Regions from separate parts of the Micromonospora sp. NPDC049240 genome, predicted to be linked through region 2. Evidence: riboswitches for the same ligand, from Rfam matches in the RefSeq annotation. Region 2 holds a riboswitch; each other region holds the start of a gene.

Region 1 (6,874 bases), on a different contig from region 2:
GTGGCGTCGGTGGCCGCCGGTTCGGCGGCGAAGAGGTCGAGCAGCGCCCCGACCTGCTGGTCGGCCTCGGCGGGATGCCGGAAGCGGCCGTTCGGGTTGATCGTGTACTCGTTGCGCCGACCCACCCGGGTGCGGTGGAGGTAGCCGCCGGCCTCCAGGTCGGCGACGATCGCCTGGGCCGCCCGCTCGGTGACGCCCACCTCGTCCGCCACGTCCCGCAGCCGCGCGGTGGGGTTGCGCGCGATGGCCAGCAGCACGTGCCCGTGGTTGGTGAGGAAGGTCCAGTGCCGGCGGCTCCCGTCCTCGCCTGGTGTGGTCGCCATGGTGGTCATCGTATGGCGTGGCGGGCGGTTGCCCGGACCCGGAGCGGGTCGAGGCATAACGCATGAAATGCGTATCACGAAATCTTGACGTGCCATCGGTCTCGTGTGACGGTGGGTCGCGAGGCCGACACCGCCGACCGCCGGCCCGGTCGTTCCGCCCGAGGACGAGGTGAGCAGCGATGATCCCGAGCACTCCCGACGAGGCACTCGCCGAACTACGGGCCGGTAACCACCGGTTCGTCACCGGTGTGCCGCAGCATCCGAACCAGGACGCCGGGCGCCGGGCCGCGGTCGCCGAGGGCCAGCACCCGTTCGCGGTGATCGTCGGCTGCTCCGACTCCCGGCTCGCCGCCGAGATCATCTTCGACCGCGGTCTCGGCGACCTCTTCGTGGTGCGTACCGCCGGGCACACCGCCGGCCCCGAGGTGCTCGGCAGCGTCGAGTACGCGGTGACCGTGCTCGGCACGCCGCTCGTGGTGGTGCTCGGCCACGACTCGTGCGGCGCGGTCCAGGCGGCCCGCGAGGCGGTCCGCACCGGCTCCGCGCCGGCCGGGCACCTGGGCGCTGTGGTGGACGCCGTCTCGCCCAGCCTGCTCCGGGCCGCCCGGCAGGAGGTCGAGGACCTCGACGGCATCATCGACGTCCACATCGCGCAGACCGTGGAGACCCTGCTGGCCCGCTCGACGGTGCTCGCCGAGCGGGTGGCCGCGGGAGCGTGCTCGGTGGCCGGCATGTCGTACCGGCTGAGCGGCGGTGAGGTGCGGACGGTGGCGCAGTCCCCGGCCCCGGTGCCCGCGCCGGCCGCACCGGCGGACCCGGCGCTCGCCGGCTGACCACCCCCGGACACACGAAAGGGGCCGCCCGGAGGCGGCCCCTTCTCGCGTACGCGTCAGAGCAGTGACATGTGCACGTGGTCGGTGTGGTTCGAGGGCCCGCTGTAGGAACTCCAGCCGGTCGCCGGGAACCAGATCTGCCGGTTCCAGATCACGTAGTAGATGCCCAGTCGGTCGGCGTTACGGATGAGGAAGGCGGCCACCTCGTTGCCGTACCGGCGGGTGTCGTTGTTGTGCCACGGCGAGAAGCCGCTGTTCTGCAACGACCAGTCGCACGCCTTGCCCTTGGGGTGCTCCCACGGCCCGCCGGGGCGGTAACAGCCCACGAAGCGGTTGAAGCCGGCGCGCTTGACCTCCTTGTACGCGTGCAGCGTGCGCGGCGTGACGCAGCCGGAGGTGGTCGGGTCGTTCTCGCTGCACGACTCGGACTTCCACCCGCCGTCGGCGGTGCGGCCGGGGCCGATCTTGGCAACCGGGGAGGTGGCCGAGACCAGGCCACCGGTGAAGTCCAGCCCGCCGACCAGCTTCAGCGCCTTCTGCGCCTCGACCTTCTCGCGGGCCATCGCGTTCGTCTGCTTCTCCTGCTCGCGCACCTCGGCGTCGAGCGCGATCTTGGCCTGCTCGGCGCGCGTCTTCACCGCGTTGATGGCGGCGAGCCGCTGCCCGTTGAACAGGTTGAGTTCGTCCAGGGCGCTGGCCCGACGGACGAACGAGTCGGGCGAGTCGCTCTCCAGCAGCATCGCCATCGCACCGACCCGACCGGTGCGGTAGGACTGCGCGGCGATCTCGGTGACCTGCGGGCTGAGCGCGTCGAGCTCGTTCTGCGCCGCCTTCACCTCGAGCGCGAGCTTGAGCTGCCGCTTGCGCGACGTGTCCAGCTTGGACTTGGCCTGGAGGTAGGCCCGGTTGGCGGCGGTGACGGCCTCGCTGATCAGCGGTGGGTCGTCGTCCTCCGAGTGCCCCGAGGGGTTGGGGGCGGCGGTGTGCGGAGCCGCCGACGCCGGGGTCGGCCCGACCAGCACGGCGAGCGCGGCGAGCACGGCCACCACGGGTGTCAAGCAGCGGCGCAGGGGTGCCGTCACAGTGTTCCCTTCCGTCGGCCGCCGACCGGGTTAGCTGACGGGTTCGGGACGGAAGCGGCCCCTACCGCTGACGCGGATTCACCCCATGTACCTGGTTCCCCGGCTCGCCCGGAGGCGATTGGGCGGCGGCACCGCAGGCGCGGGTGCGCGCCTTCGGCGGTGACCGGCAGCGAGGTTACCCGAGATGTCGACCGGGGATCTACGCCCGGAAGCCGACCAATCGCGAGAATTCGACATTGCCCAGCGTGACCAGCATCGCGTTTCACGCGCGCCGTCACGCTGCGGAGTGTCACCATGCGACATCCGTACTTCCCCGGCGGTCGGGCCACCGTTCGGTCGGCGTCCCGCCGAGCGCCTCCAGCGCCTCGCCGCGGGCCGCCGGGGGCCGGCCCGGCGGTGGCGGCGACGCCCCGGCCGCCGGCCCGCGCCGCCCGGCGGTGGCCACGACCGCGGCCAGCGCGGTGGTGAGCGGTACGGCGGCGATCAGACCGAGGGTCGCCACCGCGCTGCGGACGATCTCCTGGGCGAGGAACTCGCTGGTCAGGATCTCGCTCACCGGGCGGGAGTCGGCCACCAGCAGGAGCAGCAGCGGCAGCGAGGCGCCCGCGTACGCCAGCACGATGGTGTTGACAGTGGACGCGATGTGCGCCCGGCCCACCCGGGTGGCCGCCCGGTAGAGCTGCCGTCGGGAGAGGTCGGGGTTGGCGTGCGCCAGCTCGGTGACGGTGGCCGCCTGGGTGACCGTGACGTCGTCCAGCACGCCCAGCGAGCCGATGATGATGCCGGCCAGCAGCAGCCCGTGCAGGTCCACGCCGCCCTGGAACATGGAGAGCGTGGTGGCGTCCTCGCTGCCGAAGCCGGTCAGGTGGGTGGCGGCGGTGGCGAGCGTGCCCAGCACGCCGGTGACCACCAGGCTGCCGAGCGTGCCGAGCACCGCCACCGACGTCTGCGCGCTGATGCCGTGGGTCAGGTAGAGCACCACGAACATGATCAGCGCGGCGCCGACGATCGCCACCGGCAGCGGGGACCGGCCGGCGCCGATCCCGGGCAGCACGAAGCCGAGCAGGATGGCGAAGCTCGCCACCAGGCCACCCAACGCGGCCAGCCCGCGCCAGCGCCCGAACGCCACGATCGCGGCGGCGAAGAGCGCCACCAGCCAGATCAACGGCGTGGCCCGCTGGTGCTCGGCGATGTTGTACGCCTTCACCGACGGGTCGGCCGGGTCGGTCAGCTCGACCAGGATCACCTCGTCGCCGACCTCGACGCGTGGTGCCCCGGGCCCGTCCGGGATCGGCGTCTCGACCTGCCGGCCGGCGTCCGGGCCCTGCTCCGCGGCGACCGTCACGGTGCCGCACCGGCCGCCGCCGCCCTCGGGGGCCTCCGGCGTGGGCGGGCAGGGCTCGGTCACCACCCGGGTCACCGTGCCGTGGTGGCGTGGCACGTTCTCGGCTTCGGCCGGCTCGGGGCCGCCGCCCCGGGGCCAGAGCGCCAGCGCCGCGAGCACGGTGAGCACGAAGAGCGGCACCACGGTCGCGAGCAGGAGCCGGCGTACGCCCGGCGGCGCGGCGGGGGCGGGACGGGTGTGGTCGGCGCCCACGGTGGCTCTCCCTGCGGGTCGCGGCGCACCGGTTCACCGGCCGGTCGTCCACCGGCCGGCGCGGACGCGTCCTGTCCACGCCCGGGGTCGCCGCCGGGTCATGGTAGCCACCCCACCTGCGCGATCTTGCAGTTGTGGCCCTGGCAAACGGCGCGAACGGGGCGTTTCGTGGGCCGCAACTGCAAGATCGGCGGGGCGGGGGTGGGGTGGGGAGGGTCAGCCGCGCTTCATGAGGCGGCCCACGGCGGCCATCATCTCGGTCGCCATCTCGTCGGCGCGGCCCTCGGCGGCGCCCTCGTGCATGCAGTGCCGGGCGTGGCCGTCGAGCAGGCCCAGCGCGACCTTGTCCAGCGCGGCCTGGATGGCGGAGATCTGGGTCAGCACGTCGATGCAGTAACGGTCGTCCTCGACCATCTTCTCGATGCCCCGGACCTGCCCCTCGATGCGGCGGAGCCGCGCGAGCAGTTGGTCCTTGCTGGCGGTGTAGCCCCGGACCGGGGTGGACGGCGTGGTCATGCGTCGAGGATACCGTACCCCTCGGGGGTATGGTACCGTTCGACTTGTACCCCCAGGGGGTATCGGATCGGAGGGCGAGATGGACACCACATACCAGGTGCGGGGCATGACCTGCGGGCACTGCGTCAACGCGGTCAGCACCGAGCTGAGCGCGCTGCCGGGCGTCACCGACGTCCAGGTCGACCTGGCCACCGGCCGGGTCACCGTCACCAGCCGGGAACCACTGGACGCGGACGCCGTCCGCGCCGCCGTCGACGAGGCCGGCTACGACCTCGCCGGGGCGTGACGGGTCCGCGGACCCGCAGAACCGAGGAGGCACCATGAACACGGCGACGAAGCTGAGTGGCTTCGCGCTCGGCCTCGCGGCGGTGTTCGCCGGGGCGTACGGGATCGGTCACGTGGCCGGTCCCGCCGCCCCGGCCGCCGAGACCCGGCACGACACCACCGACACCGACCACGGAGCCGCCGGCCACGGCGACGAGAGCGCCGGCGGCGCGCACCTGCCCGGCGGGCTGCTGGTCTCCGAGCAGGGCTACACGCTCCAGCCGGTGACCGCCCCGGCCGGCGAGTTCGCGTTCCGGATCACCGGCCCGGACGGCGCACCGGTCACCCGCTACGACGTGGCGCACGACAGGCGCATGCACCTGATCGTCGCCCGCCGCGACCTGTCCGGCTTCCGGCACGTGCACCCGGAGCTGGCCGCCGACGGCACCTGGCGGGTCGCCTCGCCGCTCGCCGGGCCCGGCGTCTGGCGGGCGTTCGCCGACTTCACGCCGACCGGCGGCGAGCCACTGACGCTCGGCGTTGACGTCACCGTCCCCGGCCCGCTGACCGCCCGGCCGCTGCCGGCACCGGCCACCACCGCCACGGTCGACGGCTACACGGTCACGCTCGCCGGCACGCCGGAGCCCGGTCGCACCAGCCGGCTCACGCTCACCGTCAGCCGGGCCGGTCGCCCGGTCACCGACCTCCAGCCCTACCTCGGCGCGTACGGGCACCTGGTGGCGCTGCGCCAGGGCGACCTGGCCTACCTGCACGTGCACCCGGAGGGCACGCCCGACGACGGGCGCACGCCCGCCGGGCCGGCGGTCATGTTCGCGGCCGAGGTGCCGTCCGCCGGGGCGTACCGTCTCTACCTGGACTTCCGCCACGGCGACGCGATGCACACCGCCGAGTTCACCGTCCTGGCCGGCGCCCAGCCCGCGCCGGCACCCACCACCGCACCGACCCCGGACGCCGGACACGGCACGCCGGGGCACGGGCACAGTTGACCGGGGAGGTGTCGCGATGACCACCACGGGAAAGACGCTGCCGACCGCGCCGAACCTGATCGAACTCGCGATCGGCGGCATGACCTGCGCGTCCTGCGCCGCCCGGATCGAGAAGAAGCTCAACCGGATGGACGGCGTCGAGGCCACGGTGAACTACGCCACCGAGAAGGCCACCGTCCGGTACGCCGACGACATCGCGCCGGCCGACCTGATCGCCACCGTGGAGAAGACCGGCTACACGGCAGAGGTGCCGCCGCCGCCCGCCCGCGCCGGGGAGGTCGCGGCCGCCGAGCCGGTGGACGAGCTGCGGGTGGCGCGCACCCGACTGTGGGTCTCCGCGGTGCTGACGCTGCCGGTGATCGTGCTGGCCATGGTGCCGGCCTGGCAGTTCGACTACTGGCAGTGGGCCTCCCTCACGCTGGCCGCGCCGGTGGTGGTCTGGGGCGGGCTGCCGTTCCACCGGGCCGCGCTGGTCAACCTGCGGCACGGCGCGGCGACCATGGACACGCTGGTCTCGCTCGGCACGCTGGCCGCGTTCGGCTGGTCGCTCTGGGCGCTCTTCCTCGGCGACGCCGGGATGCCCGGGATGACGCACCCGTTCCGGTTCGACATCACCCGCGGCGACGGCGCCGGCAACATCTACCTGGAGGCCGCCGCCGGGGTGACCGTCTTCATCCTGGCCGGGCGTTACTTCGAGGCGCGGGCCAAGCGCACCGCCGGCTCCGCGCTGCGGGCCCTGCTGGAGTTGGGCGCGAAGGACGTGGCGGTGCTGCGCGGCGGGTCGGAGGTCCGGATCCCGGTCGACCAGCTCGCGGTCGCCGACCGGTTCGTGGTCCGGCCCGGCGAGAAGATCGCCACCGACGGCGTGGTCGAGGAGGGCACCTCGGCGGTCGACGCCAGCATGCTCACCGGCGAATCGGTGCCGGTCGAGGTCGGGCCGGGTGACGCCGTGGTGGGCGCCACCGTCAACGCCGGTGGCCGGCTGGTGGTCCGGGCCACCCGGATCGGCGGCGACACCCAGCTCGCCCAGATGGCCCGACTGGTGGAACAGGCGCAGACCGGCAAGGCGGCGGTGCAGCGCCTCGCCGACCGGATCTCCGGCGTGTTCGTGCCGATCGTGATCGCCCTGGCCGCCGGCACGCTGGGCTGGTGGCTCGGCACCGGCGCCGGGCCGACCGCCGCGTTCACCGCCGCCGTGGCCGTGCTGATCATCGCGTGCCCGTGCGCGCTCGGCCTGGCCACCCCGACCGCG
Region 2 (6,874 bases):
GCCGAGCTGGCCCACCACGTACTCGATCGAGCCGCAGACCGCGCGGTCGAGCACGTGCGCGCCGGTGCGGATCACGCAGATCGAGCCGAACGTCTGGTCGAAGATCGCCTCCAGCGGCACCCGGGAGTCGATGCAGCCCAGCACCACCGCGTAGGGCTGCTGGTCGCCGGAGGCGACCGCCGCGGCGGCGGTCACGTCGTGCCCGTGCAGTGGTTGGCCGCTGACGAAGCGGCGGTTGCCGGTGAGCAGCTCGGCCAGGGCGGCCCGGGGGGTCCGGGCGGCGGGCGGGGACGGCATGCCTCCAGCCTGGTCACCGATCGGACCGCACGGGGGCGGACGGCGAATCTTCTCACCGGCCCGGTTGCCGTGGTGTCATGACGGGTAACGCCGGTGTCACCACCGGGTAACGCCCCGGTGACCGGACACCGGGCGGCCCGGGGAGGTGGACCATGTCGGAGCACCAGGAGCTGCGGCTTTCCGACGACGTACGCCTGCACGTCACGGTGACGGGGCCGGTCGACGCCGACGTCACCGTGGTCATGCTGCACGGCTGGACGCTGGACGGGCGGAGCTGGCACCGGCAGCTCACCGACCTGCGGGACCGCTTCGGCGAGCGGGTCCGGGTGGTCGCCTACGACGCGCGCGGTCACGGCCGGTCGAGCTGCCTGACGCTGCGCGACGCGACGCTGGCCCAGCTCGGGGACGACCTGGCCGCGGTGGTCGACGAGTTCGCCGTGTCCGGCCCGGTGGTGCTGGTCGGGCACTCGATGGGCGGCATGACGGTGATGGAGTACGCGCACCGCCACCCCGACCGGTTCGCCGAGCGCACCGCCGGCCTGGTCTTCGTCTCGACCACCGCCGAGGGGCACACGCACACCGTCTACGGGCTCTCGCCCCGGATCGCCCGGCTGATCCGGCTGGCCGAGACCACCGGCGCCGGGGTGCTGGCCCGCTGCGGCGGCTGGCGTCCGCCGTACGCGTTGCTGCGCGCGCTGCGGCCGAGCATCCGCTGGATGCTGTTCGGCGACCGCTGCGACCCGGCGGACATCCGGCTGGTCACCTCCGCGGTGGCGCGCGCCACGCTGCGCTCGATCGGTGGGTTCCGCGCCTCGATCGGCGCCCAGCACCGGCTGGAGACGTTGGCCGCGTTGGGCGGATTGCCGGCCGCCGCGCTGGTCGGCGACCGGGACCGGCTCACGCCGCCGCCCTGCGCCGAGTCGATCGCGGCGGCGCTGCCCACCGCGGAGCTGACCGTCTGCCCCGGCGCCGGTCACATGCTGATGATGGAACGGCCCGACGTGGTGAACGCCGCCGTGGCCGGGGTGCTGCGCCGGGTGCTGGCCGGCATCGCGGTTCCAGGCCCGGCCGCGGCCTGACGGACGGTCCCGGCACCGGTCCGGGCCGGCGCGGAGGCAGGCCCCGACGTGCGGCTTGCCGGCGGCCCGTACCCTCATTCAGCCCGTCGTGCCGTCCGACCACAGGAGCACCGCGTTGACCGACCAGACCACGCTGGACCGGGAGATCGCCGCCGAGCAGCGGCATCTCGACCGGGTGTACGCCCGGCTGGCCGAACTGCGCCGGTCGGCGGCCGACGCCGAGCGGGAGGGCTACCGGCTGGCCCGGGTCGGCACGTTCGGCGCGCTGGTCGAGCGGGACGCGATGGTCTTCCACGCCGCGCAGCGCCGGCACGTGCTGGACGCCGAGCACGAGGGGCTGGTCTTCGGGCGGCTGGACCTGCGCACCGGGCAGGTGCTGCACGTGGGCCGGCTCGGGGTGCGCGCCGACGACGCGGAGACGCTGGTGGTGGACTGGCGGGCACCCGCCGCCGCCGCGTTCTACCAGGCCACGCCCGCCGAGCCGCGCGGCGTGGTGCGCCGGCGCACGATCCAGTCCGCCGCCGAGCGGGTCACCCGGATCGAGGACGACCTGCTGGACCCGGAGGCCGCGCCGGCGGACATGGCGGTGGTCGGGGACGGCGCGCTGCTGGCCACGTTGTCCCGGGCCACCGGTCGCGGGATGCGGGACATCGTCGCCACCATCCAGCGGGAGCAGGACGAGGCGATCCGGTCCCCGGGCAGCGGCGTCACGATCGTCTCCGGCGGCCCGGGCACCGGCAAGACGGCGGTGGCGCTGCACCGGGCCGCGTACCTGCTCTACTCCGACCGGGCCCGGTACGCCGGCGGCGGCATCCTGGTGGTCGGCCCGTCCGGCGTGTTCGTCGAGTACATCGCCTCGGTGCTGCCCTCGCTCGGCGAGGAGACCGCCACGCTGCACTCGCTCGGGTCGCTGTTCCCGGGCCTGTCGGCGACCCGGACCGACCCGCCGGAGGTGGCGGCCGTGAAGGGTTCGCTGCGGATGCGCCGGGTGCTGGAACGCGCCGCGCGGGACGCGGTGCCGGACTCGCCGGCCGAGCTGCGCCTGCTCTACCGCGGTGAGCTGCTGCGGCTGGACCGGCCGGCGCTGGACGCGGTGCGGGACCGCACGCTGACCCGGGGCGCGCGTCGCAACGAGGTGCGTCGGGCCGCGTTCGACGCCGTGCTCGCCGCGCTCTACGCGCAGGCCCGGACGCTGCGGGTGGGCCGGCTGCCGGAACAGCCCGCGTTCGAGGACGAGATCATCGAGCGGCCGGAGTTCCGCGAGTTCCTCAAGGCCTGGTGGCCCCGGCTGCACCCGCGTCACGTGCTGGGCTGGCTGGCCCGGCCGGAGCGGCTGCGCCGGTACGCCGGCGGGGTCCTCTCCGCGGCCGAGATCCGGCTGCTCACCGACGCGTACCGGACGCTGGACACCGACGGGTTGACCGTCGCCGACATCGCGCTGCTGGACGAGCTGGACGCGCTGCTCGGCAAGCCGGTGCGGCGGGCCCGGCCGAAGCGGGACCCGTACCAGTTGGCCGGCGGCGTGCGCGAGCTGAGCACGTACGCCGATCGGCAGCGTGCGGCCCGGGCCGCCGCCCGGGAGCGCCCGGTGGACTACCGCGACTTCGCCCACGTGGTGGTGGACGAGTCGCAGGACGTCTCGCCGATGCAGTGGCGGATGGTCGGTCGGCGCGGCCGGCTGGCCTCCTGGACCGTGGTCGGCGATCCGGCGCAGACCGCCTGGACCGGCGATCCGCAGGAGCTGGACCGGGCGCGTGACCAGGCGCTGGGGCGGCGGCCCCGGCGTCGCTTCGAGCTGACCACCAACTACCGCAACTCGGCGGAGATCTTCGCGGTGGCGGCGGCGGAGATCCGCCGGCGGTATCCGGATCTGGCGCTGCCCGTCGCGGTGCGCTCCACCGGCGTGCCACCGGTGGAGCGGACGGTGGCCGCGGCCGAGCTGCCGGCGGCCACGGTCGAGGCGGTTCGGGCGCTGCTGGCCGAGGTGGAGGGCACGGTCGGCGTGATCACGCCGGTGCCGCGCCGGGACGAGGTGGCCGGTTGGCTGGGCGACCTCGACGCGGGCCGGCTCCAGGTGGTCACCAGCCTCCAGGCCAAGGGCATGGAGTACGACGGGGTGGTGCTGGTCGCGCCGAGCGAGATCCGGGCCGACCCGGGTTCGGGTGTCCGCACGCTCTACGTCGCGCTGTCCCGGGCCACCCAGCGCCTGACCACGCTCGATCCGGTGGGCTGACGCCACAGTTACTTGCACACATAGCGATGTGAGCATAGATTGGGCCCGTCCGGGATCCGGGGCGGGAGGGTGGGTGCGTGGGCGCAGGTCATGACCACAGCGCTGCGGTGGCCAACGCGGCGCACCGGCACTCCGGTCGGCTCTGGGCGGCGTTCGCGCTGCTCGCCGTGCTGATGGTGGTCGAGGCGGTGGCCGCCGTCACGACCGGTTCGCTCGCGCTGCTCTCCGACGCCGGCCACATGTTCACCGACGTGCTCGGCATCGGCATGGCGCTCGCGGCGATCACCGCCACCCGGCGCGCCCGGACCGACCCGCAACGCACGTTCGGGCTCTACCGGCTGGAGGTGCTCGCCGCGCTGGCCAACGCGGTGCTGCTCGGCGCCGTCGCGGTCTACGTCCTGATCGAGGCGGTACGCCGGTTCGGCGAGCCGCCGGAGGTGCTCGCCGGACCGATGCTGGTGGTGGCCGTGCTCGGCCTGCTCGCCAACATCGCCGCGTTCGCGCTGCTGCGCTCCGGCGCCCAGGAGAGCATCAACCTGCGCGGCGCGTACCTGGAGGTGCTGGGCGACCTGCTCGGCTCGCTCGGCGTGATCGGCGCCGCGCTGGTCATCGCGGTCACCGACTGGTGGTGGGCCGACCCGCTGGTCGCGGTGGCGATCGGTCTGTTCATCCTGCCGCGCACCTGGCGGCTCGGCCGGGCCGCGGTGCGCATCCTGGTGCAGGCCGCGCCGGAACACCTCCAGGTGACCGCCGTGCACGACCGGCTGACCGCCGTGCCCGGCGTGGCGGAGGTGCACGACCTGCACGTCTGGACGCTCACCTCCGGCATGGACGTGGCCTCGGCGCACCTGACCACCGATCCGGGCGCGGAGGTCGCCACCGTGCTGGCCGCCGCCCGGGCCGCGCTGCACGAGGACTTCTCGATCGATCACGCCACGTTGCAGATCGAACCCGGAGCGTCCGCCGGCGCCTGCGGCCCGACCGGCTGGTAGTTAGGACAGACTTAAATTCGAGTGGCTATTGTTAGCTTATGCCGGTTTTGCCCGGTATCCGGTTCCGGGTGACGGAGCCGGCTCCGGGCAACGCCGGTAGGCTCGGTCGCGGCCGACCCGCAGGCGTCATCCGGCGCCGACGGAGCGGCCGTCGCCTAATCGCCCGCGGGGCGAGCCGGGGAACCACGTACGTGGGGTGCATCCGCGTCAGCGGTAGGGATCTTCCGTCCCGAACCCGTCAGCTAACCCGGTCGGCGGTTGACGGAAGGACACGTGAATGCCCCCAGTGGCACCTGTACGACGGACGGCCGCCCGGATGGCGGCCCTGCTCGTCGCGATGCTGACCCTCGGCCTCGTGACGGCGCCGGTCTCCCCCGCCTCGGCGGCGCCCCCGACCGGCCGGCTCGCCGCCGCGCCCGGTGACGACGACGAGGGCGGCACGCCGGCGCTGCGCGCCAAGCTCGATGCCGCCAGCAAGGGCTGGCTGGAGGCCAAGGCCGCGCTGAGCCGGTCGGTGACCCGGCAGAAGCAGCTCAACGAACGACTCGTGACGATCGACGCGGAGCTGGTCGAGCGCGACGCCAAGGTCGGTGAGATCGCCGAGGTGGCGTACCGTACCGGCCGGATGGGCACCGCCGCGGCGCTGCTCGGCAGCACCAGCCCGGAAGGCTTCATGGACCGGGCCGCCGCCCTGGAGACGGTCGCCGCGCACGAGGACCGGACGCTGCGCGAGCTGATCACCACCCGCGACGAGGCGATCCGCACCCGTACCGCGCTCGACGGCGAGGTCCGCGAGCAACGCAAGCAGGTCACGGTGATGGCCAAGCGCAAGGAGCAGGCCGAGCAGGCGCTGGAGGAGGCCAACAACCGGCCGTCCGCCAGCAGCGGCGGCGGCAGCAGCAGCGGCAGCGGGATCCGGGGCACCTCCACCGCGAACGCGAAGCCGGCCAAGCGCAACTCCGACGGCTCCTGGCCGGCCGAGTCGTGCAGCGTCAACGACCCGACGCCGGCCAGCGGCTGCATCACCCCACGTACGCTGCACGCGCTGCAACAGGCCAAGGCCGCCGGCTTCACCCGGTACGTCTCCTGCCACCGGCCCAGTGGCTCCGGCGAGCACCCGAAGGGTCGGGCCTGCGACTTCGCGGCCCAGAAGAGCGGCTTCGGCGGCGTGGCCAGCGGCGGCGACCGGACGTACGGCAACAACCTGGCCGCGTACTTCGTGCGCAACGCCGACCCGCTCGCCGTGCTCTACGTGATCTGGTTCAAGCAGATCTGGCTGCCCAGCAGCGGCTGGAAGTCGTACAGCGGGGGCAACGGCGACCCGTCCAGCGACCACACCAACCACGTGCACCTGTCGGTCTACTGAGCACTACGCCCCACGACGTACACCGGGTGTCGTCGCGCGGCCCACGACGTGGGCCGCGCGACGGGGCGACGATCGGGACATGAGACGACTCTCCCCCGCCGGCCGCAAGGCGCTGCTCACCGCGCACCTGGCCACCTCGCTGGGCTGGCTCGGCACCGACCTGACGCTGCTCGCGCTCGGCGTCGCCGGGCTGCGGGGCGCCGATCCCGACGTGGTCTACCCGGCGGCGGCGCTGCTGGTCACCTGGCTGTTCGCACCGCTGAGCGTGGCGGTCTGGCTGATCGGGACCGCCAGCGCGCTGCTCACTCCGTGGGGCCTGCTGCGCTGGCGATGGGTGCTGGTGAAGTTCGCGCTCACCACCGTCATGCTCGGCCTGGTGCTGCTCCTGCTGACCCCCCGGGTCCGGCACCTCGGCGCGCTCGCCGGGGCAGCCGACGCGCACCTGCGGGTCGACCTGGTGGTGCCGCCGGCCGTCTCCACCACGCTGCTGCTGATCGCCACCGTGCTGTCCGTCTGGAAGCCGTGGGGGCGGATCAGGCGGGCCGGCCCTCCAGCGTCGCGCCGAGGCGGGCGGCGAGGCCCAGGTGAGCGGCCCGCGCCTGGCGGAACGCATAACCGAACAGCGGCGCCGGCGCGGTGAGCGTGATCTCCACGTCGATCCGCACCACGCCGTCGGGCTCGTCGCGCAGCCGGGTGTGGTTACGCACCGTCGTGGCCGGCTGCTGCCGGGCGACGGTGACCACCTCGTCCTCGGTGGCGACCAGCACGTCCGCCTGGTAGGTGACCGGGAAGTGCAGCGGACCGAGCTCCAGCCGGTCGGTGATCGCGAAGCTGGCCAGCGCGCCCGGTCGGGGCGGCAACTGCCGGACCCGCACGATCAGCGGATGCAGCTCGCCCTGCCGGCTCA
Region 3 (6,874 bases), on a different contig from region 2:
CTCGCACGTCGTCACGTCGACGTTCCTGAACCACCGCACGCACGACGACGCCGCGCGGGGTGAGTTGCTGGACTTCCTGGCCGAGTTGGAAGCGGGATTGGCGCGCGGGAACCGGTCCTGAGAACGCGATCCGGCCCCACGGCGGGCAGATCGCCTGTCGTCACGACTGTGCCGGGAACAGCTTCCAATGCCCCTCGGTGACGACCTCGACGCTGCCGTCGATCACGGTGAGGGCTGTTGAATCGTCGATCGCGTATGCCGGTCCCGACATGCCGGCGGCCCACTTCTCGGCCTCGGCCATGGTGTTCTCCGGCAGGTCCGGGTGATCCAGGTGCGGGAAGATCGAGAAGTCGACCATGCCCAGCGCCTCGTCGGTCCCGCCGGGTGGTGTCCAGGCGACGAATTCGGCCCCGACCCGGGGGGCCATCACCATGCTGCCGGCGCTCGCCCCCACCCAGACCGCATCCAACGACGGCAGCAGCTCCGCCAACCCGGACTGCCGCATCCAGTGGCTCAGGTACAGGGCGTCCCCGCCGCCCACCAGCAGGGCGTCCGCCTCCTGGACCCAGGGCACCCAGCGATCTTCCCCGACGCTGGGCAACGCGGTGAGTTCCAGCACCCCCAACGACTTCCACCCCAACTCGCACATCGGTATGACGGATTGACCGGTGATGAAGCGCCACGCCCCGGCGGGACCGCCCATGGCGTATCCGGCGGTCGGAATGCAGAGGGCCGTGGAGTCGGCAATCGGTTTGCCCAGAAGGCCGACCAGCTCGTCCTGGATGCTCGCGTTCTTGATGCCCGCGGACGTGAGAAGAAGCTTCAAGATCATCCCCCGATGGATCTTCGTCAGTCCCCGGAGAGTAGCCCCCTGACCGCGAGTTCGGCGTCCGCCGGCCCCCGCAAACGTCGAAGGCCCCGGCGGGACTGTCGTCCTCACCAGGGCCTCGATCGTGGAGCGGGTGACGGGAATCGAACCCGCACTGTCAGCTTGGGAAGCTGATGTTCTGCCATTGAACTACACCCGCGAGCGGGACCACTGTACCTGAGGTCACCACCCCCGTGCACCCAGGCACCCCCGCCACGCGGCCCGGCCGAGTTGATCAACGGATGTTGCACGCCGGCAACATATGGTCGTTCTCAAATCCCTCGATGGGATGTAACGTCTGCCACACGTTTCCGACTCGGCGTGACACACCCCCTGCCACGCCGTCAGAAAGAGGTGGGCCCATGGGACTCCGTCCCAACCTGCTGACCCGGCGTACCGCCGGTGTCGCGACGTCGACCCTCGCGCTGCTGCTCAGCACCGCCGCCGTCGGCGTCGTCCCCGCTGCTTCGGCCTTCTCGGCCGCGCCGGCCGGCGTGTGCGCCGAGCCGGCCGACGCCCACGCCGACGCCCGTGTCGCCAAGGGCGGCCACGCCAAGCTCGACCCGAACCACCTGACCGCCAAGCAGGTTCGCGACCGCGAGGCCGACCTCGCCGCCGCGCAGCGCGAGCGGGCCAACTTCCGGACCGGCGCCGTCGCCCCGCTGGCAACCGTGACCATCCCGGTCGTCGTGCACGTCATCCAGGAGAACAGCACCCGCGCCGGTGGCAACATCCCGGACTCGCTGATCACCCAGCAGATCAGCGTGCTCAACCAGGCGTACGCGGGCTCGACCGGCGGCGCGGCCACCGCGTTCAGCTTCCAGCTCACGAAGATCAACCGGGTGACCAACGCGTCGTGGTACCCGATCGTGCAGGGCTCCTCGGCGGAGCGGTCGATGAAGACCTCGCTGCGCACGGGCGGCAAGAACACGCTGAACATGTACCTCGGTGAGCTGAGCGACGGCCTGCTGGGCTGGGCGACCTTCCCGAAGCGGACGCTGGACAAGATGGACGGCGTGGTCGTGCTCGGCGAGTCGCTGCCCGGCGGCACGGCGACCAACTACAACCAGGGCGACACCGGCACCCACGAGATCGGCCACTGGCTGAACCTCTACCACACCTTCCAGGGCGGCTGCTCGGGCTCGGGTGACAGCGTCTCCGACACCCCGGCCGAGGCCTCCCCGGCGTACGAGTGCCCGACCGGTCGGGACACCTGCTCCACGACCGGCAAGGACCCGATCACCAACTTCATGGACTACACGTACGACTCCTGCATGTACCAGTTCACCGCCGGCCAGGCGAGCCGCATGCTGACCGCGTGGAACGCCTACCGCGCGGCCTGATCGCCACCGCACCACGTACCGGTGCCGGCCCCGTCTGCGGACGGGGCCGGCACCGTCGTTCTACGGGCCCGGTCAGGCGGCCGGCCGGCGGGTGTCGAAGCCGTGCCGACCACGGCGGCCGTCCGGGACGAGCGCGTCACGCCGGGCCGCGACCGGGGGTGGCGACACCGGCGTGGCGAACGCGGGTGCGGCCTCACCCGGGTCGAGCCAGAGCCGCATCTCCGGGCGGCCGGCACCGATCTGGGTGACCGGGTCACGGCGGGTCAGCATCGCCACGTCGACGGAGAACTCGAACAGGCGCCAGTCACCCTGCGGCGCCGCCCGGCCGATCCGGGTCAGCCGGTCCACCGTCGCCGGATCGGTCACCGGAACGGCGCGACCGGCCAGGTAAGCCTCGTCGTCGCTCTCCTCCGGCGGGAAGGAGTGCAGCGCGTAACGGCCGTCGCGTTCGAGGTCGCGGCGCTTCGGCGAGTCGATGACGAAGCACCAGAGCCCGTCGTCGGTGATCAGCGGCGAGACCGGGTGCACCCGTGGGCCACCGTCGGCGCGGACCGTGGCGAGGTAGCCGAAGCCCGGCCCGTACTGCTGCATCAGAAGGCGGATCTCGGCCGCGAGTCGGGGTTCGTCGGCGGCGAATTCGGACCAGGAAGCCATGCCGACAGTCTATCGAACACGTGTACGAAGAAGTAGTCCGACACGCTGGTCACCACCGTCTGTCGCTAGAGTGTTCCGATGCTGCTCTCCGACCGCGACCTGGTCTCCGAGATCAAGGCGGGCACGCTCGCGCTGGAGCCCTTCGAGCCCACGCTGGTGCAGCCGTCCAGCATCGACGTACGCCTGGACCGGCTGTTCCGGGTCTTCAACAACCATCTCTACACGCACATCGACCCGTCGGTGCAGCAGGACGACCTGACGTCGATGGTGGAGGTCCCCGAGGGGCAGCCGTTCGTGCTGCACCCGGGCGAGTTCGTGCTCGCGTCCACGCTCGAGGTGATCTCGCTGGGTGAGGAGCTGGCCGGTCGGCTGGAGGGCAAGTCGAGCCTGGGGCGGCTCGGCCTGCTCACCCACTCCACGGCCGGCTTCATCGACCCGGGCTTCTCCGGCCACGTCACACTGGAGTTGTCCAACGTGGCGAATCTGCCGATCACGCTCTGGCCGGGCATGAAGATCGGCCAGCTCTGCATCTTCCGGCTCTCGTCGCCGGCCGAGCACCCGTACGGCTCGGCCGTCTACGGCTCGCGCTACCAGGGCCAACGCGGCCCGACGCCGAGCCGGTCCTGGCAGAGCTGGCGCACCTGGCCGACCCGCTGACGCCGAGCGTGGTTGTGAAGAGGGGCCCCCTGTTATGCGGAATGCGTTAACAGGGGGCCCCTCCTTACACCTCAGCCGGGGCGGCCGTAGCTGTTGATGTCGCCGTCGTCGACGCGCTTCATGGTGATGGGCTTGCCGGACTGGGAGGCGTGCACCACCCAGCCGTCCCCGACGTACATGCCCACGTGGTGCAGGTCGCCGTAGTAGAAGACCAGGTCACCGGCGCGCAGCTCGGCGCGGCTGACCCGCTTCGTCACGTCGTGCTGCTGGCGGGCGTTGTGCGGCAGCGAGACCCCGGCCTTCGCCCAGGCGGCCATGGTCAGGCCCGAGCAGTCGAAGTGGTCCGGGCCGGCCGCGCCCCACACGTAGATCTTGCCGATCTGGGCGCAGGCGAACTTGACCGCCACCCCGGCCGCGCCGCCCGGGTATCCGGCGGGACAGGGGGCCGGGCGCAGCGGGCCGCCGCCACCGTTGCCGTACACCTTGAGCCGCAGCTTCTGGAGCTTGGCGATCTCGGCGTCGATCTGCTTCTTCTTCGCCGCGAGCTGGGCCTCGGTGCGGCTCAGGTCGGCGACCATCGCGTCCAGCGGCTTCTTCTTCGCCGCCAGCTCGTCGCGCAGCGCGGCGATGTCGCGGACCTGCTCCTGCTGGTGGTGCGCGAAGCGGTCGAGCATTTCCAGGCCGGTGACCAGCTCACTCGGCGAACGGCTGCCCAGCAGCGCGTTGACGGTGGAGAGGTTGTCGCCCTTGTACGCGTCGGCGGCGAGCCCGCCGACCTGGCCGAGCGCGGCGTCTACCCGGGCCTGGAGCGGGGCGATCTGCCTGCCGAGCGCGTCGGCCTGCTTGCGGCGCACCGCGAGCTGCCCGCGGACGGCGTTGACCTGTTCGATGACGGGTTCGAGCTTGTTCCAGTCGCGGTCGATCTGGGCCTCGATCTCGGCGACCGAGGGTTCCGCGTGCGCCGCCGTCGCGCCACCGGTCAGGACGACCGCGGCGCCGACCAGGGCGGCGAGTGTGGTGGTGAAGCGGGACCAGCGGAAACGCGGCACGGCGGCGGACCGGTCGACCGACCGGCTCGACGTCGGCCGCGGGGCATGGTGGGCCACCGGGCGTCCGTACTCCTTCTGCCTGACCGCCTACCGGGTTAGCTGACGGGTTCGGGCGGGAAGGGAAGCGCCCTACCGCAGTGGCTGCGGATTCACCCCAGGAACCTGGGTCCCCGGTTCGCCCGTGGGCGACTCGGCGGTGTCGGGCCGTCACCGACCGGGCTGGACGGTGAAACATGCGGCCGACGACTGACCAGAGTAAGGATTCCCGTTATCGATCCGCAACCCGAACGGCCGTGACACTCCGTACCGGATGCGCCGCACGAACGTGAATGGAGATTTTCTTCGCGTTGGATTGCCTCCTGGAAAGGTATTGACCCCCACGGGTGGCTGGCGTGAGGGTGGGAACGCAGTGACCCCCATCCCTGTCCAGGAGGTTCGATGCACCTCACAGCCCCGCCGCCGAGCAGACGGATACTGCTCGCCGCCGCCGTGGCGACCGCCACCGCGCTTGCCACCACCGGCCCGGTGAGCGCCGCGCCGCAGGCGGACCGGCCCACCGGCGACCGTCAGCAGCAGTACGCAGCCGCGGCGGCCGAGTACGGCGTACCGCAGAACGTGCTGCTCGGTGTCTCCTACCTGGAGTCGAGGTGGGACACCCACCCGGGCCAGCCCAGCACCAGCGGCGGCTACGGCCCGATGCACCTGACCGACGCCGCGCACGTCCTGGCCACGCCGGGCAGCGCCCACGTCGACGAGGACGAGGACCCGCGCGGCGACGACGCCCGCCCGCTCCGGCTCGACCCGGCCACCGCCGCCGCGCCGACCCGGGAGACGCCGCTGCCGGCCGCCTCGCTCCAGACGCTCGACGCCGCCGCCACGCTCACCGGGCTGGACGCGCAGACGCTGCGCACCGACCCGGCGGCGAACATCCGCGGCGGCGCGGCGCTGCTGGCGTCGTACCAGAAGGCACTGGGTGGGCCGGTCGGCGCCGGCAGCGACGTCGCGGCCTGGTACGGCGCGGTGGCCCGCTACTCCGGCGCGGACACGTCCGACGCGGCGGCGGCCTTCGCCGACGAGGTCTACGACCAGCTCGGCCAGGGCGCGGCCCGGACCACCGACGACGGGCAACGGGTCACGCTGGCCGCCACCGCCGCGCAGCCGGACCGGGCCGTGCTGGCCCGGCTCGGACTACGCCACGCCGCGCGGCCGGACGGGCTGGAGTGCCCGGTGCGGCTGGCCTGCGAGTGGATTCCCGCCCCCTACGAGCAGCTCAGCGCCGACCCGGGCGACTACGGCAACCACGACCTGGGCGACCGGCCGAAGCAGCAGAAGATCGAATACATCGTCATCCACGACACCGAGGGCTACTTCGCCCCCAGCGTCGACCTGGTGAAACGTGCCGACTACCTGGGCTGGCACTACACGCTGCGGTCGGTGGACGGCTACGTCGCGCAGCACATCAAGGCCAAGGACGTCGGCTGGCACGCCGGCAACTGGTACGTCAACGCCAAGTCCATCGGCCTGGAGCACGAGGGCTTCGCCGGGCAGGGCACCTGGTACACCGAGGCGATGTACCGCAGCTCGGCCAAACTGGTCCGCTACCTGGCGCAGAAGTTCGGCATCCCGATGGACCGGCAGCACATCATCGGCCACGACAACGTGCCCGGCATCACCGCCGCGAACGTGCGGGGCATGCACTGGGACCCGGGCCCCTACTGGGACTGGTCGCACTACTTCGACCTGATGAAGGCGCCGTTCCGGGCCACCGGCACGTCGCGTACCGGGCTGGTCACCATCGACCCGGACTTCGCCACCAACCGGCCCGCGTTCGTCGGCTGCAACCAGCAGCCGCCGGGCGTCCCGACGCCCACCCCGCCGGCCGAGACCTGCCCGTCGCGCGGCTCGTCGGCGGTGGTGCTGCGGACCGCGCCGAGCGCGGACGCCCCGCTGGTCAACGACCTCGGGCTGCGCCCGGACGGCACGCCGGACACGATGTACATCTCCGACCACGGCGCCCGCGCCTCCGCCGGACAGACGTACACGGTGGCCGGCCGTCAGGGGGACTGGACCGCGATCTGGTACCTCGGCCAGAAGGCGTGGTTCCTCAACCCGGCCGCCGCGCCCACCGCGAAGTGGGCCACCGGCTTCGTGGTGACGCCGCGCCCCGGCAAGGCCACCATCCCGGTGTACGGCCGCGCCTACCCGGAGCAGGCCGCCTACCCGGAGACCATCCCGTACCAGACCATCTCCCCGCTCCAGTACACGTTCGCGGCCGGCCAGCGGTACGCGGTGGGCGGTGTGCT

What was found. Region 2 has a riboswitch for cyclic di-AMP ahead of AB0B02_RS15675 (hypothetical protein). Riboswitches for the same ligand answer to the same signal wherever they lie in the genome.
Region 1: linked by a shared signal. The riboswitch ahead of AB0B02_RS02085 (hypothetical protein) and the one ahead of AB0B02_RS15675 (hypothetical protein) in region 2 are both predicted to bind cyclic di-AMP.
Region 3: linked by a shared signal. The riboswitch ahead of AB0B02_RS10205 (NlpC/P60 family protein) and the one ahead of AB0B02_RS15675 (hypothetical protein) in region 2 are both predicted to bind cyclic di-AMP.

Annotation. Positions count from the first base shown of each region.
Region 1 is NZ_JBEZCX010000001.1:430,922-437,795, reverse strand. Features, by position in the region: gene AB0B02_RS02095 (helix-turn-helix domain-containing protein) at 1-332, opposite strand, end outside; gene AB0B02_RS02090 (carbonic anhydrase) at 503-1,156, shown strand; gene AB0B02_RS02085 (hypothetical protein) at 1,213-2,238, opposite strand; cyclic di-AMP (ydaO/yuaA leader) riboswitch at 2,242-2,373, opposite strand; gene AB0B02_RS02080 (YibE/F family protein) at 2,528-3,835, opposite strand; gene AB0B02_RS02075 (metal-sensitive transcriptional regulator) at 4,052-4,351, opposite strand; gene AB0B02_RS02070 (heavy-metal-associated domain-containing protein) at 4,431-4,637, shown strand; gene AB0B02_RS02065 (hypothetical protein) at 4,672-5,622, shown strand; gene AB0B02_RS02060 (heavy metal translocating P-type ATPase) at 5,639-6,874, shown strand, end outside.
Region 2 is NZ_JBEZCX010000009.1:110,626-117,499, forward strand. Features, by position in the region: gene AB0B02_RS15655 (carbonic anhydrase) at 1-297, opposite strand, end outside; gene AB0B02_RS15660 (alpha/beta hydrolase) at 450-1,376, shown strand; gene AB0B02_RS15665 (AAA family ATPase) at 1,492-3,609, shown strand; gene AB0B02_RS15670 (cation diffusion facilitator family transporter) at 3,687-4,601, shown strand; cyclic di-AMP (ydaO/yuaA leader) riboswitch at 4,744-4,874, shown strand; gene AB0B02_RS15675 (hypothetical protein) at 4,879-5,967, shown strand; gene AB0B02_RS15680 (hypothetical protein) at 6,047-6,607, shown strand; gene AB0B02_RS15685 (SRPBCC family protein) at 6,501-6,874, opposite strand, start outside.
Region 3 is NZ_JBEZCX010000005.1:278,666-285,539, reverse strand. Features, by position in the region: gene AB0B02_RS10235 (DUF6331 family protein) at 1-121, shown strand, start outside; gene AB0B02_RS10230 (Type 1 glutamine amidotransferase-like domain-containing protein) at 161-826, opposite strand; tRNA gene AB0B02_RS10225 (tRNA-Gly) at 955-1,028, opposite strand; gene AB0B02_RS10220 (zinc metalloprotease) at 1,231-2,211, shown strand; gene AB0B02_RS10215 (pyridoxamine 5'-phosphate oxidase family protein) at 2,284-2,865, opposite strand; gene dcd (dCTP deaminase) at 2,944-3,522, shown strand; gene AB0B02_RS10205 (NlpC/P60 family protein) at 3,594-4,628, opposite strand; cyclic di-AMP (ydaO/yuaA leader) riboswitch at 4,642-4,777, opposite strand; gene AB0B02_RS10200 (peptidoglycan recognition family protein) at 5,010-6,874, shown strand, end outside.